Regions from separate parts of the Paracoccus sp. SSJ genome, predicted to be linked through region 1. Evidence: riboswitches for the same ligand, from Rfam matches in the RefSeq annotation. Region 1 holds a riboswitch; each other region holds the start of a gene.
The links. Region 1 has a riboswitch for thiamine pyrophosphate ahead of thiD (bifunctional hydroxymethylpyrimidine kinase/phosphomethylpyrimidine kinase). Riboswitches for the same ligand answer to the same signal wherever they lie in the genome.
Positions count from the first base shown of each region.

Region 2: it holds a riboswitch for thiamine pyrophosphate, as region 1 does, so the genes downstream of both, thiC (phosphomethylpyrimidine synthase ThiC) here and thiD (bifunctional hydroxymethylpyrimidine kinase/phosphomethylpyrimidine kinase) in region 1, are expected to answer to the same signal.
Region 3: it holds a riboswitch for thiamine pyrophosphate, as region 1 does, so the genes downstream of both, QPR87_RS09180 (TenA family protein) here and thiD (bifunctional hydroxymethylpyrimidine kinase/phosphomethylpyrimidine kinase) in region 1, are expected to answer to the same signal.

Region 1 covers NZ_JASSPE010000005.1:241,088-245,304, reverse strand. Annotated here, with positions in the region: gene QPR87_RS07830 (response regulator transcription factor) at 1-516, shown strand, start outside; gene aroQ (type II 3-dehydroquinate dehydratase) at 544-978, shown strand; gene QPR87_RS07820 (L,D-transpeptidase family protein) at 1,043-1,609, opposite strand; gene QPR87_RS07815 (HAD family hydrolase) at 1,705-2,307, opposite strand; TPP riboswitch at 2,432-2,535, shown strand; gene thiD (bifunctional hydroxymethylpyrimidine kinase/phosphomethylpyrimidine kinase) at 2,603-3,430, shown strand; gene QPR87_RS07805 (FAD-dependent oxidoreductase) at 3,427-4,217, shown strand, end outside.
Region 2 covers NZ_JASSPE010000027.1:28,730-32,946, reverse strand. Annotated here, with positions in the region: gene QPR87_RS20825 (multidrug efflux RND transporter permease subunit) at 1-690, shown strand, start outside; gene QPR87_RS20820 (efflux transporter outer membrane subunit) at 792-2,171, shown strand; TPP riboswitch at 2,206-2,336, shown strand; gene thiC (phosphomethylpyrimidine synthase ThiC) at 2,460-4,217, shown strand, end outside.
Region 3 covers NZ_JASSPE010000006.1:239,210-243,426, reverse strand. Annotated here, with positions in the region: gene hflC (protease modulator HflC) at 1-152, shown strand, start outside; gene QPR87_RS09185 (AI-2E family transporter) at 281-1,471, opposite strand; TPP riboswitch at 1,639-1,770, shown strand; gene QPR87_RS09180 (TenA family protein) at 1,836-2,477, shown strand; gene QPR87_RS09175 (NUDIX hydrolase) at 2,481-2,954, opposite strand; gene QPR87_RS09170 (TIGR02300 family protein) at 3,028-3,351, opposite strand; gene QPR87_RS09165 (M48 family metallopeptidase) at 3,500-4,183, shown strand.

The DNA.
Region 1 (4,217 bases):
GGGCTGGCGCTGGTCCACCGGCTGGCCAGCGAATCCGGCGCGGCGATCATCATCATCTCGGGCCGGGCGCAAGTGCAGGACCGCGTGACCGGGCTGGAGCTGGGCGCCGACGACTACATCATCAAGCCCTTCGATCCGGCCGAGGTGGTGGCCCGCATCCGCGCGCGGCTGCGCAAGCCGCAGCGCGAGACGGGCCCCGGCCGCCAGCAGATCCGCTTTGCCGGCTGGTCCGCGGATTTCGACCGCTATACGCTGACCTCGCCCGAAGGGGCCGAGACCCCGATCAGCCATGCCGAGGCCGAGGTGCTGCGGCTGTTTCTCGACAATCCGCGCCGGCTGATCTCGCGCGCGCAGATGCTGGAAACGCTGGGAGGCACGGCGGGCGAAAGCTTCGACCGGGCGATGGACGTGCGCATCTCGCGCCTGCGCACCAAGCTGGGCGAGGACCCCAAGAACCCGCGCCTGATCAAGACGATCTACGGCGCGGGCTATATCTTCCTGGCCGAACTGGGCTAGATTGCCCCCATCTTCGCGGAGAACGCCATGCCCACCGTCTATGTCCTGAACGGCCCGAACCTGAACCTCCTGGGCCAGCGCCAGCCCGAGATCTATGGCAGCACCACGCTGGCCGACGTGGAACGCGACTGCAAGGCGCTGGGGGCCGAGCTGGGGCTGGAGATCGCCTTCCACCAGTCGAACCACGAGGGCGCGATCATCGACCTGATCCACGAGGCGCGGCTGAAGGCGCAGGCCATCGTCATCAACCCGGCCGCCTTTACCCATACCTCGGTCGTGATCCTGGACGCGCTGAACACCTTCGACGGGCCGGTGATCGAGGTGCATATCTCGAACGTCCACAAGCGCGAAAGCTTCCGGCACCATTCCTATGTCAGCCTGCGCGCCGAGGGCGTGATCGCCGGCTTCGGCATACACGGCTACCTGCTGGCGCTGCGCCATGTGGCGAAGCTGGTGGGATAGGCGGCTCCTGCGGCACCGGCATCGCTCGAACACGGCGACCCGACGCAGCCCCGGCGCGCGGGATTCACGGCGCCCATTCGGCCTTGATCGTTATCGAGGTGCCATTCGGCGTCAGGGACCAGATTTCCCGCATCTCGTCGTTGGTCACGGCAATGCAGCCATCGGTCCAGTCCAACAGCCGATGCAACCGGCCCATCGCCCCCCATCCGTTGGGCAGGCCATGGATCATGATATTCCCGCCCGGACTGTATCCCGCCTGCCGCGCCCGTTCGCTGTCCTCGGCATTGGGATAGGAAACGTGCAGGCTGAGATGGGCGATAGAGCGGGGATTGCGCCAATCGATCCGATAGGTGCCCTCGGGCGTCCGCTCGTCCCCTTCCCGCTGCTTGTGGCCCTGGTTCCAGTTTGATCCCATGGCGATGCGATAGGTTTTCAGGATTCTATCGCCACGCAGCAGATACATGGTCTTGTCGCCCTTCGAGACGACGATGCGATCCGCCTGCTGTTCCGGCAGGGCATAGGCCGGGGGCTGGCCCGAGCCGATCCTTGCCATCACCTTGGTATAGCCGACCGCCGCTCCTGCCAGAAGCAGCAGGGCAACGGGGATGAAATAGAGGGAACGGTATCGCAAAGGGTCAACTCACTGCCAACTGCGCCCATGCTGGCAAGAAAGCGCCGCAGGTTCAATGACCCCGGCGCGACAGCCACCTGAGCAGGGCGCGACGCTCAAATCACCCCGCGCCGCGCCAGCTCCTCGCCCAGCGCCTCGGCGCCCGTAAAGTGGATCGCGTCGATGCCCAGCGCGCGGGCGCCCTCGGCATTGGCCGCGCTGTCGTCGATGAAGATGCAATCCTCGGCCACCAGCCCGTTGCGATCCATCAGCAGCCGATAGATCGCCGGCTCGGGCTTCAGCACGCCGACCTGGCCCGAGACCAGGATATCGGCAAAAAGCCCGCCCAGCCGGGGATGCAGTTCCAGCGCATGCGGCCAGGTTTCGGCCGACCAGTTGGTCAGCGCATAAAGCGGCACGCCGCGCGCCAGAAGCGCCTCGGCAATCGCCCAGGTGCCGGGCACGGTCTTTTCGATGGCGACCGGAAAGGCCAGCGGATAGCCGGCCAGATGCCGCGCCTCGTCGCCATGGACGGCGCGGGCGGCGGCCACCCCCTCGGCAAAGCTGCGCCCACCGTCCTGTATCCGGTTCCAGTCGGCAAAACCGATGCGCTTCATCCAGGCCTCGGCCTCGGCCCGGCTGGTGAACACATCCGCAAAGGCCAGTGCCGGATCCCAGTCGATCAGCACCCCACCCAGGTCGAAGATCACGCTTTTCATCGCATCCTTCCGTTTCCGTCGGGCACAGATCGGCCCGAATGGCCGGTGCTGTAAAGCCCGAAAAATCGCCGCCCGCCGTCTCCCTTGCAAAGCGGGGCGCCAGGGCCTAGTGTCACGCGGAAGACTCATACACTTGGGGAGCCTCGCACGAGGCTGAGAGGTGCCCGGCACCGACCCATCGAACCTGATCCGGGTCATGCCGGCGTAGGGAAGGGTAGAGTGAAGCGGCCCTGATACCTTGGCCGCCACCCATCCGCCCCGCGTCCCCATGCCCGGCCGAAACGAAAGGCGGGCCATGTCGGGATTGCAGCCCCATCCCATCGCACTGACCATCGCCGGCTCGGACAGCGGCGGCGGCGCCGGAATCCAGGCGGACCTGAAGACCTTCTCGGCGCTGGGCGTCTATGGCGCCTCGGTGATCACCGCGATCACCGCGCAGAACACCCGCACCGTCGCCGCGGTCGAGCCCGTCAGCCCGGCCATGGTCGCGGCCCAGATCGACGCGGTCTTCGGCGATCTGGAGGTGCGCGCGATCAAGATCGGCATGGTCGGCGGCGTGGATGCGATCACGGTCGTCGCCGACCGGCTGGCCGCGCTTCTGGCGGACAATCCGGTGCCGGTGGTGCTGGACCCGGTGATGGTGGCGAAATCCGGCGACGCGCTTTTGCCGGACGAGGCCGTCTCGGCGCTGCGCGAGCAGTTGATCCCGCTGGCGACCGTGCTGACCCCGAACCTGCCCGAGGCGGCGCGCCTTCTGGACCGCGAGCCCGCCGCGACGCCCGAAGAGATGCGCCGGCAAGGCGAGGCGCTGCGCGCGCTGGGCGCCGCCCATGTGCTGATGAAGGGCGGCCATGCGACCGAGGACACCTGCACCGACCTGCTGGTCGGGTCCGAACCCCTGATCCTGACCGCACCGCGCCAGCAGACCCACAACACCCACGGCACCGGCTGTTCGCTGTCCTCGGCCATCGCGGCGGGGCTGGCGCAGGGGCTGACGGTGGCGCAGGCCGCGACCCGCGCCCATGGCTGGCTGCAAGGCGCCATCGCCCGCGCCGATGAGCTGGCGGTCGGGCTGGGTCATGGCCCGGTGCATCATTTCCACCAGCTCTGGAGGCAGGCATGAACCAGATCACCATCCTGGGCTCTGGGGTGATGGGGCTTTGCATCGCCACCGAACTGGCCGCACGCGGAATCGCACCGCGCATCGTCGACCCCGCCGGCAAGCCCGGCTCACAGGCTTGCAGCTGGCGCGCCGGGGGCATGCTGGCGCCTTATTGCGAGGCGGAAAGCGCCGAGCCGGTGGTCCTGCGCCTGGGCGTCGATGCCGCAGACTGGTGGCAGGCGAACGGCGCCGAAGTCGTCCGTCGCGGCACGCTGGTCCTGGCCCCCTCGCGCGACCGGGCGGAACTCGACCGCTTCGCCCGGCTGACCGAGGCGCATCAACCCGTCGCCGCCGAGGAAATCGCGGCGCTGGAGCCCGAACTGGCCGGCCGTTTCCCGCGCGGGCTGCATTTCGCCACCGAGGCGCATCTGAACCCGCGCGCCGCACTGCTGGCGCTGCGCGACAGACTGGAGGCGCAGGGCATTCGCATCGAGACCGAGGGCAATCCCACCGGGATGGTCGTCGATGCACGCGGCCTTGCCGCCCGCGACGAACTCCACGACCTGCGCGGCGTGCGCGGCGAGATGCTGGTGATCCGCTGCCCCGAGGTGACCCTGACCCGCACCGTCCGCCTGCTGCATCCGCGCATCCCGCTTTATGTCGTGCCGCGCGGCGAGGGCGTCTACATGATCGGCGCCACCATGCTGGAGACCGGCGGCAAGTATCGCGTCACCGCCCGCTCGGCGGTCGAGATGCTTTCCGCCGCCTATGCCCTGCATCCCGGCTTTGCCGAGGCCGAGATCCTGGA
Region 2 (4,217 bases), on a different contig from region 1:
TATCCCGCGATCCGCATCGCCGGCGCTGCCGGCCCGGGCTACAGCTCGGGCGCCGCCATGGCCGAGATGGAGCGGCTGGCGGCCGAGCTGCCGCCGGGCTTCGGCTATGAATGGACCGGGCAGTCGCTGGAGGAGATCCAGGCCGGTAGCCAGGCGACGCTGCTTTACGCGATGAGCATCCTGTTCGTCTTCCTGCTGCTTTCGGGGCTTTACGAAAGCTGGTCGATCCCGCTTTCGGTGATGCTGGTGGTGCCGCTGGGCGTCCTGGGCTGCGTCGTCGCCGTCATGCTGCGCGACATGCCCAACGACATCTATTTCAAGGTGGGGCTGATCGCGATCATCGGGCTTTCCGCCAAGAACGCCATTCTGATCGTCGAGTTCGCCAAGGACCTGCGCGAGCAGGGGCAAAGCCTGATCGACGCGGCGGTGACGGCGGCGAAGCTGCGCTTTCGCCCGATCCTGATGACCTCGCTGGCCTTCACGCTGGGCGTGGTGCCGCTGGCCATCGCCACCGGACCCTCGGCGGCCAGCCAGAACGCCATCGGCACCGGGGTGATCGGCGGCATGGTCGCGGCCACGGTGCTGGCGGTGTTCTTCGTGCCGGTGTTCTTCGTCTTCGTGCTGGGCGGGGTCAGCCGGCTGACCGGCGGCAGGACGGCGGCCGGGCCGCAGGCCGATACGGCGGGCTAGGCTCCGGCGCCGCCGCAAGGCACGGGCGGGACCAAGGCCGCCCGTGCCGCCATTTCCCTTTCCGCGGCCCCAGCCGGGCCGCGTTCAACAGAGAGTTTCGGATGATCCAGACCTTGCCTCTTTCCCGCCGCGGCCTGCTGGGCGGGCTTGTCTCGACCCTGGCGCTGGCCGCCTGCAACCCGGTCAGCCATACCGCGCCCCGCGCCGAGGTGGCCGGCGCCTTCGCCGCCAGTTCCCCGGCCCGCCGCGCCGGCGCCAACGCCTGGTGGGCGGCGTTCCGCGACAAGCGGCTGGACGGGCTGATCGCCGCCGGACTGAATCGCAACCTGGACGTGCAGACCGCCGTCGCCACCATCCGCGAGGCCCAGGCCAATGCGCGGCTGGTCGGCGCCAGCGACCTGCCGCAGGTCGATGCGCAGGGCGCGGCGGCGCGCAACCGCAGCGAGACCGGCATCGTCGAAAGCAGCTCGGCCACGCTGGGCGTGTCCTGGCTGGTCGATCTGTTCGGCCAGAACCGGGCGGCGCGGCAGGGCGCCTCGGCCCGGCTGGACGCGGCCTATCTGTCGGCCGAGGTGGCGCGGCTGACCGTGGCCAGCGCCATCGCCTCGGCCTATGTCGACGCGCGCTATTACCAGGAGGCGCTGGCGCTGACCCGGCAAAGCCTGACCAGCCGCAAGCGCACGCTGGAGATGACCCGCACCCAGGACGCCTTCGGCAGCGTCTCGCGGCTGGAGGTGCTGCAGGCCGAGCAACTGGTGGCGCAGGCCGAGGCGGCGCTGCCGGGGCTGGAGGTCGGCTTCGACCAGTCGGTGAACCGGCTGGCCACGCTGACCGCCGGGCGCAGCGCCGATCTGGCGGCGCAGCTGCGCCAGGGCGGCGGCCAGCCGCGCGCCCGCTACAGCGCCAGCGTCGGCGTGCCGGCCGACGTGGTCCGGGTGCGCCCCGACGTGCGCATGGCCGAGCGCAACCTGGCCGCCGCCGCCGCCGATGTGGGCGAGGCGCAGGCGGCCTTCTATCCGCGGCTGACGCTGTCCGGCTCGATCACGCCGACGAATATCGGCGGCGGCGGCAGCAGCAAGAGCTGGGGCTTCGGGCCGCAGATCTCGCTGCCGCTGTTCTCGGGCGGGGCGAACCAGGCGCAGCTTTCCGCCGCGCAGGCGCGGGCGGAACAGGCGCGGCTGGCCTGGCAGGCCTCGGTCCTGGGCGCGGTCGAGGAGGTCGAGAACGCGCTGGCCGGCTATAACCGCGACGCCCGCGCCGTCGCCGCGCAATCGCGGCTGGTCGAGAACGCGCGCGAGACGGTGAACCTGACCCGCAGCTCCTATGAGCTGGGCGAGGCGGATTTCTTCCCGGTCCTGGATGCCGAGCGCAGCCTGCTGTCGGCCCGGCAGGAACTGGCCGCGGCGGTGCGCCAGCAGGCGCTGAACTTCGTCGCGCTCAGCGCCGCCTCGGCCGGGGGTGTCGGCCTGCCCGCCACCTGAGGGATTGACCGCCCGGCGGGAAACGGCCATGCTCCCCTCACGTCAGGGGAGTCCCGCCTAGGGGACTGAGAGGCTGACAGGGACCGCCCATGGGCGGTTCCGGTGAAGCGACCCTTTGAACCTGACCCAGTTGATGCTGGCGTAGGAAGACCGAAGGGCAGCTTTCCCCATATGCAGATCGCGGGGTGGTCCTTTCGGGCCATCGGGCCCTTTGCGCGTGATCCGCGGGGCCGGCATGGTCCCTTTCTGCCCTGTTTTCCTCTGGGTCTTTCGCCGAAGGAGGACCAGATGAGCCAGACCATCCCGCAAATCACCACCGGCCCGCTGCCCGGATCGCGCAAGATCCATGTGCCGGGCAGCCTGCACGACATCCGCGTGCCCATGCGCGAGATCGCCGTCTCGAACGAGCCGCCGCTGGTCGTCTATGACAGCTCCGGCCCCTATACCGACGCGGCGGTGCAGGCCGACATCGCCCGCGGCCTGCCGGACCTGCGCGGCGACTGGCAGCTGCGGCGCGGCGACGTGGCGCCCTATCCCGGCCGGCAGGTCACCGCCGCCGACAACGGCTTTGCCGAGGGCGCGCGGCTGACCCCCGCCTTTCCGCTGCGCCGCGATCCCCTGTGCGCGGCGGCGGGCCGGGCGGTGACGCAGCTGGCCTATGCCCGCGCCGGCATCGTCACCCCCGAGATGGAGTTCGCGGCCATCCGCGAGAACGAGGGGCGGCTGGCCGCCCATGCCCGCGACGGCGCGCCGATGGGGGCCGAGCTGCCCGATCTGGTGACGCCGGAATTCGTGCGGGCCGAGATCGCCGCCGGCCGCGCCATCATCCCGGCCAACATCAACCACCGCGAGTTGGAGCCGATGATCATCGGCCGCAATTTCAAGGTCAAGATCAACGCCAATATCGGCAACTCCGCCGTCACCTCCAGCATGGAGGAGGAGGTCGAAAAGATGGTCTGGGCGATCCGCTGGGGCGCGGACACGGTGATGGACCTGTCCACCGGCCGCAACATCCACAACATCCGCGACTGGATCATCCGCAACGCGCCGGTGCCCATCGGCACCGTGCCGCTGTATCAGGCGCTGGAGAAGGTCGGCGGCGTGGCCGAGGATCTGAGCTGGGAGGTGTTTCGCGACACGCTGGTCGAACAGGCCGAGCAGGGCGTGGACTATTTCACCATCCATGCCGGGGTGCGGCTGCACATGATCCCGCTGACCGCGCGGCGGGTGACGGGGATCGTCAGCCGCGGCGGCTCGATCATGGCGAAATGGTGCCTGCACCACCACCGCGAGAGCTTCCTTTATGAACGCTTCGACGAGATCTGCGAGATCATGCGGGCCTATGACGTCAGCTTCAGCCTGGGCGACGGGCTGCGTCCCGGCTCGATCGCCGATGCCAATGACGAGGCGCAATTTGCCGAACTGCGCACCCTGGGCGAGCTGACGAAGATCGCCTGGGCGCGGGATTGCCAGGTGATGATCGAGGGGCCGGGCCATGTGCCGATGCACAAGATCAAGGCCAATATGGAGGAGCAGCTGCGGCATTGCCACGAGGCGCCGTTCTATACGCTTGGCCCGCTGACCACCGACATCGCACCGGGCTACGACCACATCACCTCGGCCATCGGGGCGGCGATGATCGGCTGGTTCGGCACGGCGATGCTGTGCTATGTCACGCCCAAGGAGCATCTGGGCCTGCCCGACCGCGACGACGTCAAGACCGGCGTCATCACCTACAAGCTGGCCGCCCATGCCGCCGATCTGGCCAAGGGCCATCCCGGGGCGCAGCGGCGCGACGATGCGCTGTCGCGCGCACGGTTCGAGTTCCGCTGGCAGGACCAGTTCAACCTGGGCCTGGACCCGGACACCGCGCAGGCCATGCATGACGAGACGCTGCCGAAAGAGGTGCACAAGCTGGCGCATTTCTGTTCGATGTGCGGGCCGAAGTTCTGCTCGATGCGGATCTCGCACGACATTCGGGCCGAGGCTGAAAAGCAGGCCGGCATGGCGCGCATGGCCGAGAAGTTCCGCGAGGGCGGGGCGCTT
Region 3 (4,217 bases), on a different contig from region 1:
CCGGCGAGGCCGTGGCCCCGACCGAGACCACGCGCGAGGGCGAGCCGCTGGGCGCCGGTGCCGGCGTGACGCTGACGCCGCTGCCCGAATCCCTGGCCGCGCCGCCGCAGGAAGAGCCGGTGGTGCCCCCGGCGCCGCTTCCGGCGGACTGATCCGGGCGCGGGCCCGGGACGGGAAACCGGCCGGAACAGGAAAGCGCAACAGGAAAGGCGGGACGCATCTGCGCCCCGCCTTTTTTCATGTCTCGGCACTTCACGCTCCGGTGTTGGTCACGCGCCGGTCATTCCAGCCCGATCAGCTTGCTGTCCTGCCGCTGCTCCTCTTCGGAGAGTTCGCGCTGCCATTCCCGCCAGATCGAGACCAGCAGCGCCATCAGCACCGGCCCGACGAACAGCCCGACGATGCCCATGGTCTTGACCCCGCCGATCAGGCCGAAAAAGGTCGGCAGGAAAGGCAGCTTGACCGGGCCGCCGACCAGGACCGGGCGGATGGTCTTGTCCACGACGAACAGCTCGCAAGTGCCCCAGACGAACAGCGCCGCCCCCGCGACGGGCGAGCCGCTGGCCACCAGATAGATCGAAACCAGCGTGAAGCTGAGCGGCGCTCCGCCCGGGATCAGCGCCATGAAGCCGGTGATGACCCCGAAGGTCACCGGCGAGGGCACGCCCGCCAGCCAATAGGCGATGCCCAGGATCACCCCTTCGCCGATGGCGATCAGCGTCATGCCGGTCACGGTCGAGCTGATCGTCGCGGGCACCACGCGCGACAGCCTGCTCCAGCGGTCGGGCAGGATGCGGCGCCCGACCTGGTCGATCTGCGCCACGATCTTGTCGCCGTCGCGATAAAGCACGAACAGCGTGATCAGCATGAACAGCAGCGTCAGCGCCAGGTGGAAGGCCAGCGTTCCCGCCGTCACCGCGCCGCGATAGATCGCCCCGATATTCGAGCCGCTGACCAGTTGCACGATCTCGCTGATGCCGCCGGGGCGGCCGATATAGGTCTGCCAGTTCTCGTCCAGCCAGTCGCCGATCTGCGGCAGGTCGACCATCCAGCCCGGTGTCGCGGCACCCGAGCTGTTGACCAGGATCGCCCAGTTGATCCAGTCGCGCAACTCGCGGAAGGCATAGATCAGCGCCATGGCGATGGGGATCAGCAGGAAACAGACCAGCACCAGCACCAGCGCCGCCGCCGCCCAGGTGCGGCCCAGGTTCAGCTGATGGGCCGCACGCTCGCGCAGCGGCCAGCTGGCCAGCGCGATCACCATGGCGGCCAGCACGGGCACCAGGAAGCCGTGGAAGAAATAGATCGAGGCCGCCACGATGGCCAGCAGCAGCCAGCGTGCGGCCGAGATATTGGTCAGCAAGGGGGGGCGATGCACGCGCAGCCCGACCTGTTTGGGGCTTTGCCGCGGTGCGGCGGGATCGTTCAGCTCTGTCGCGGTCGTGGGTTTCGGCATTTCGCCTGTCGTCATGGTCCCGATCCTGGCTGGGGGCGGGTCGCGCCCTCCCTGCGGCAACGAGATAACATCTCGCCCCCGGCTGCAAGCCGGAATGCCGCGCCATGGCCGGTTGCCTGCGGATTTCGCGGCTCACGATCTTGTGGGAAGCGCGTGACAGGCGCCGCCGCCCGCGCTAGTCTGGCGCCACCAAGGGGAGCCCCGGCAAGGGGCTGAGAAACCGCTGGCCTCGATCGTCCCGGCGACGGGCGGCGCGGTGACCCTTCGAACCTGACCCGGATCATGCCGGCGGAGGAATGGGAAAGATGCACCTGCCTTTTGCCGGCCTCACCGCGAGGCCGCCCGCACCGACGGTCTCGCCCCAAGCCATGAGGGCATGATGACCGAAACCTTCTTTGAGACCCTGCGCGGCGAATGCGCGACCGATTGGTCCGCCGCCGTGAACCATCGCTTCGTGCGAGAGCTTTGCGACGGCAGCATCGCGGATGCGGCGATGGCGCGCTATCTGGTGCAGGACCACCGCTTTCTCGATGCCTTCCTGACGCTTTTGGGTGCGGCCATCGCCTCGGCCGACCGTTTCGAATCGCGGCTGCGTTTCGGGCGCTTCGCCGGCATGGTCTCGGGCGAGGAGAACGACTATTTCCTGCGCGCCTTTGCCGCGCTTGGCGTCAGCGCGGCGGATCGCGCCGCCATTCCCGACAGCGCCCCTACCGCGGGCTTTCAGGCGCTGATGCGCGAGGCGGCGGCGACGCGCGCCTATCCGGCCGTTCTGGCGGTGCTGAACGTGGCCGAGGGGCTTTACCTCGACTGGGCCATGCGCGCGTCCCGGCCGCTGCCGGAGAACTTCGTCCATGCCGAATGGATCACGCTGCACGACAATCCCTTCTTCCGCGATTTCGTGGGCTTCCTGCGGGACGAGTTCGACCGCGTCGGGCCCGAGGCGGCGGATCAGGCGCGGGACTTCTTCAGCCGTGCCGTCCGGCTTGAGCGGGAATTTTTCGATGATGCCTACGCGGGCTAGCGATCAATCCTCGATGATTTCCACATCGGGCGGGCTGCCGGGCGGCCCGCTTTCCCGATAATCCAGCACGATGCGCAAAAGCCCGGCCGGAGCCAGCCGCTCGGATGTGTGGCGCATCTCGGCCAGGCTCCACCAGCGGAATTCGCGGATGGTGGCGGCCTCGGGGGCGTTCTGGATCGCCGGCGTGAAATCCGGGGTCTCGATCAGGAAATAATCCTCGGACTGCCGCCAGCGCTGCTGGTGCAGCGTCATCGCCACGCGTCGCCTCCAGACCAGCGGGCCGATGGCGGGCAGGGCGAAGCCCAGTTCCTCGGCCAGTTCGCGGCGCAGGGTCTGTTCGGGCGTCTCGCCGGGCTCCGCGCCGCCGCCGGGGGTGATCCACCAGTCGCCGCCGCCGTAATCGACCCGCATCAGCAGCACCCGGTCGTCCGGGGTCAGCAGGATGGCGCGCATGGCCTGTCTGTCGATGATCCGCATGTTCGGCCGCCATGAAAAAGGCCCCGGCCGCGCGGGTTGCGCTCCGGGGCCCCAGATTGGTCAGGACGAGGGCTTACTCGTCGTCATTGTCCGGCACGTCGGCGATGTCCTCCAGCGACATGTCGCCATCGTCATCGTCGTCGTCCAGCAGATCGTCGTCCAGATCGCCGGTGTCGGCGTCATCGTCCAGATCGTCGTCATCGACCAGAGCGGTCCGGTCTTCCTCGCGCGAGGCGGCCTTTTCCGAAATCAGCGAGCGCGAGCGGCCGTTGGTCAGGCTTTCCACCGTGAATTCTGCACCGCAGGCCGGGCAGGTCATCGGGTCGTTCGTCAGGTCGTAAAAGCGCGTCGCGCAATGGGGGCAAAGGCGTTTCGTGCCCCATTCCTCTTTGGGCATGGTGTTCTCTTTCTGCCGCGTTCAGCTAAATCCGCTGTCCCCTGCCACAGCCGGGGCAGGCTGTCAAAGCCTTTTCCCCCTTGCAGGCCGGTAGCGGTGCGGGGGAAACATGGGCAGAGGGGCGGCCCTTCGCAAGATGCGGGAAAATATGGACAGGATTCTGGTCGGAGGCGACATTCCGGTGACGCTGCGGCGCTCGGCCCGCGCGCGTCGCATGACCCTGCGCGTGGCGCGCGCGGGCGGAGAGGTGGTGCTGACCCTGCCCAGCCGCGCCAGCCTGTCCGATGGTCGCGCCTTTGCCGAGTCGCGGGCCGAATGGCTGCGCCAGACCCGGGCCGGGATGCCGCCGCTGCGCCTGGTGGATCATGGCGCCCTGCTGCCCGTCGAGGGCCGCCAGCGGCGGATCCTGCCCCATGGCGGGCGCAGGGTGGAACTGGCGGACGAGGCGCTGCTGGTGCCGCAGGGCCGTCCCCCCGGCGTGCTGGTCGAGACCTGGCTGAAGCATCTGGCGCAGGCACGGCTGATTTCGGCCTGCGGCCGCCATGCCGAGGCGCTGGGGCGCGGTTTTCGCGCGCTCGCGCTGCGCGATACCCGCTCGCGCTGGGGCAGCTGCACCCATGACGGGCGGCTGATGTTTTCGTGGCGGTTGGCCATGGCGCCGCCCGAGGTGCTGGACTATGTCGCCGCGCATGAGGTGGCGCATCTGCTGCATATGGATCACTCCGCCGCCTTCTGGGCCGCGACCGGCCGGTTGAGGCCCGATTATGCACGCCATCGCGACTGGTTGCGCCAGCATGGGCATGAACTGCTGGCCTGGCGCTTCCGCTCCTGACCGGGGCGGCTTGACGGCGGCCGGATTTGTGATC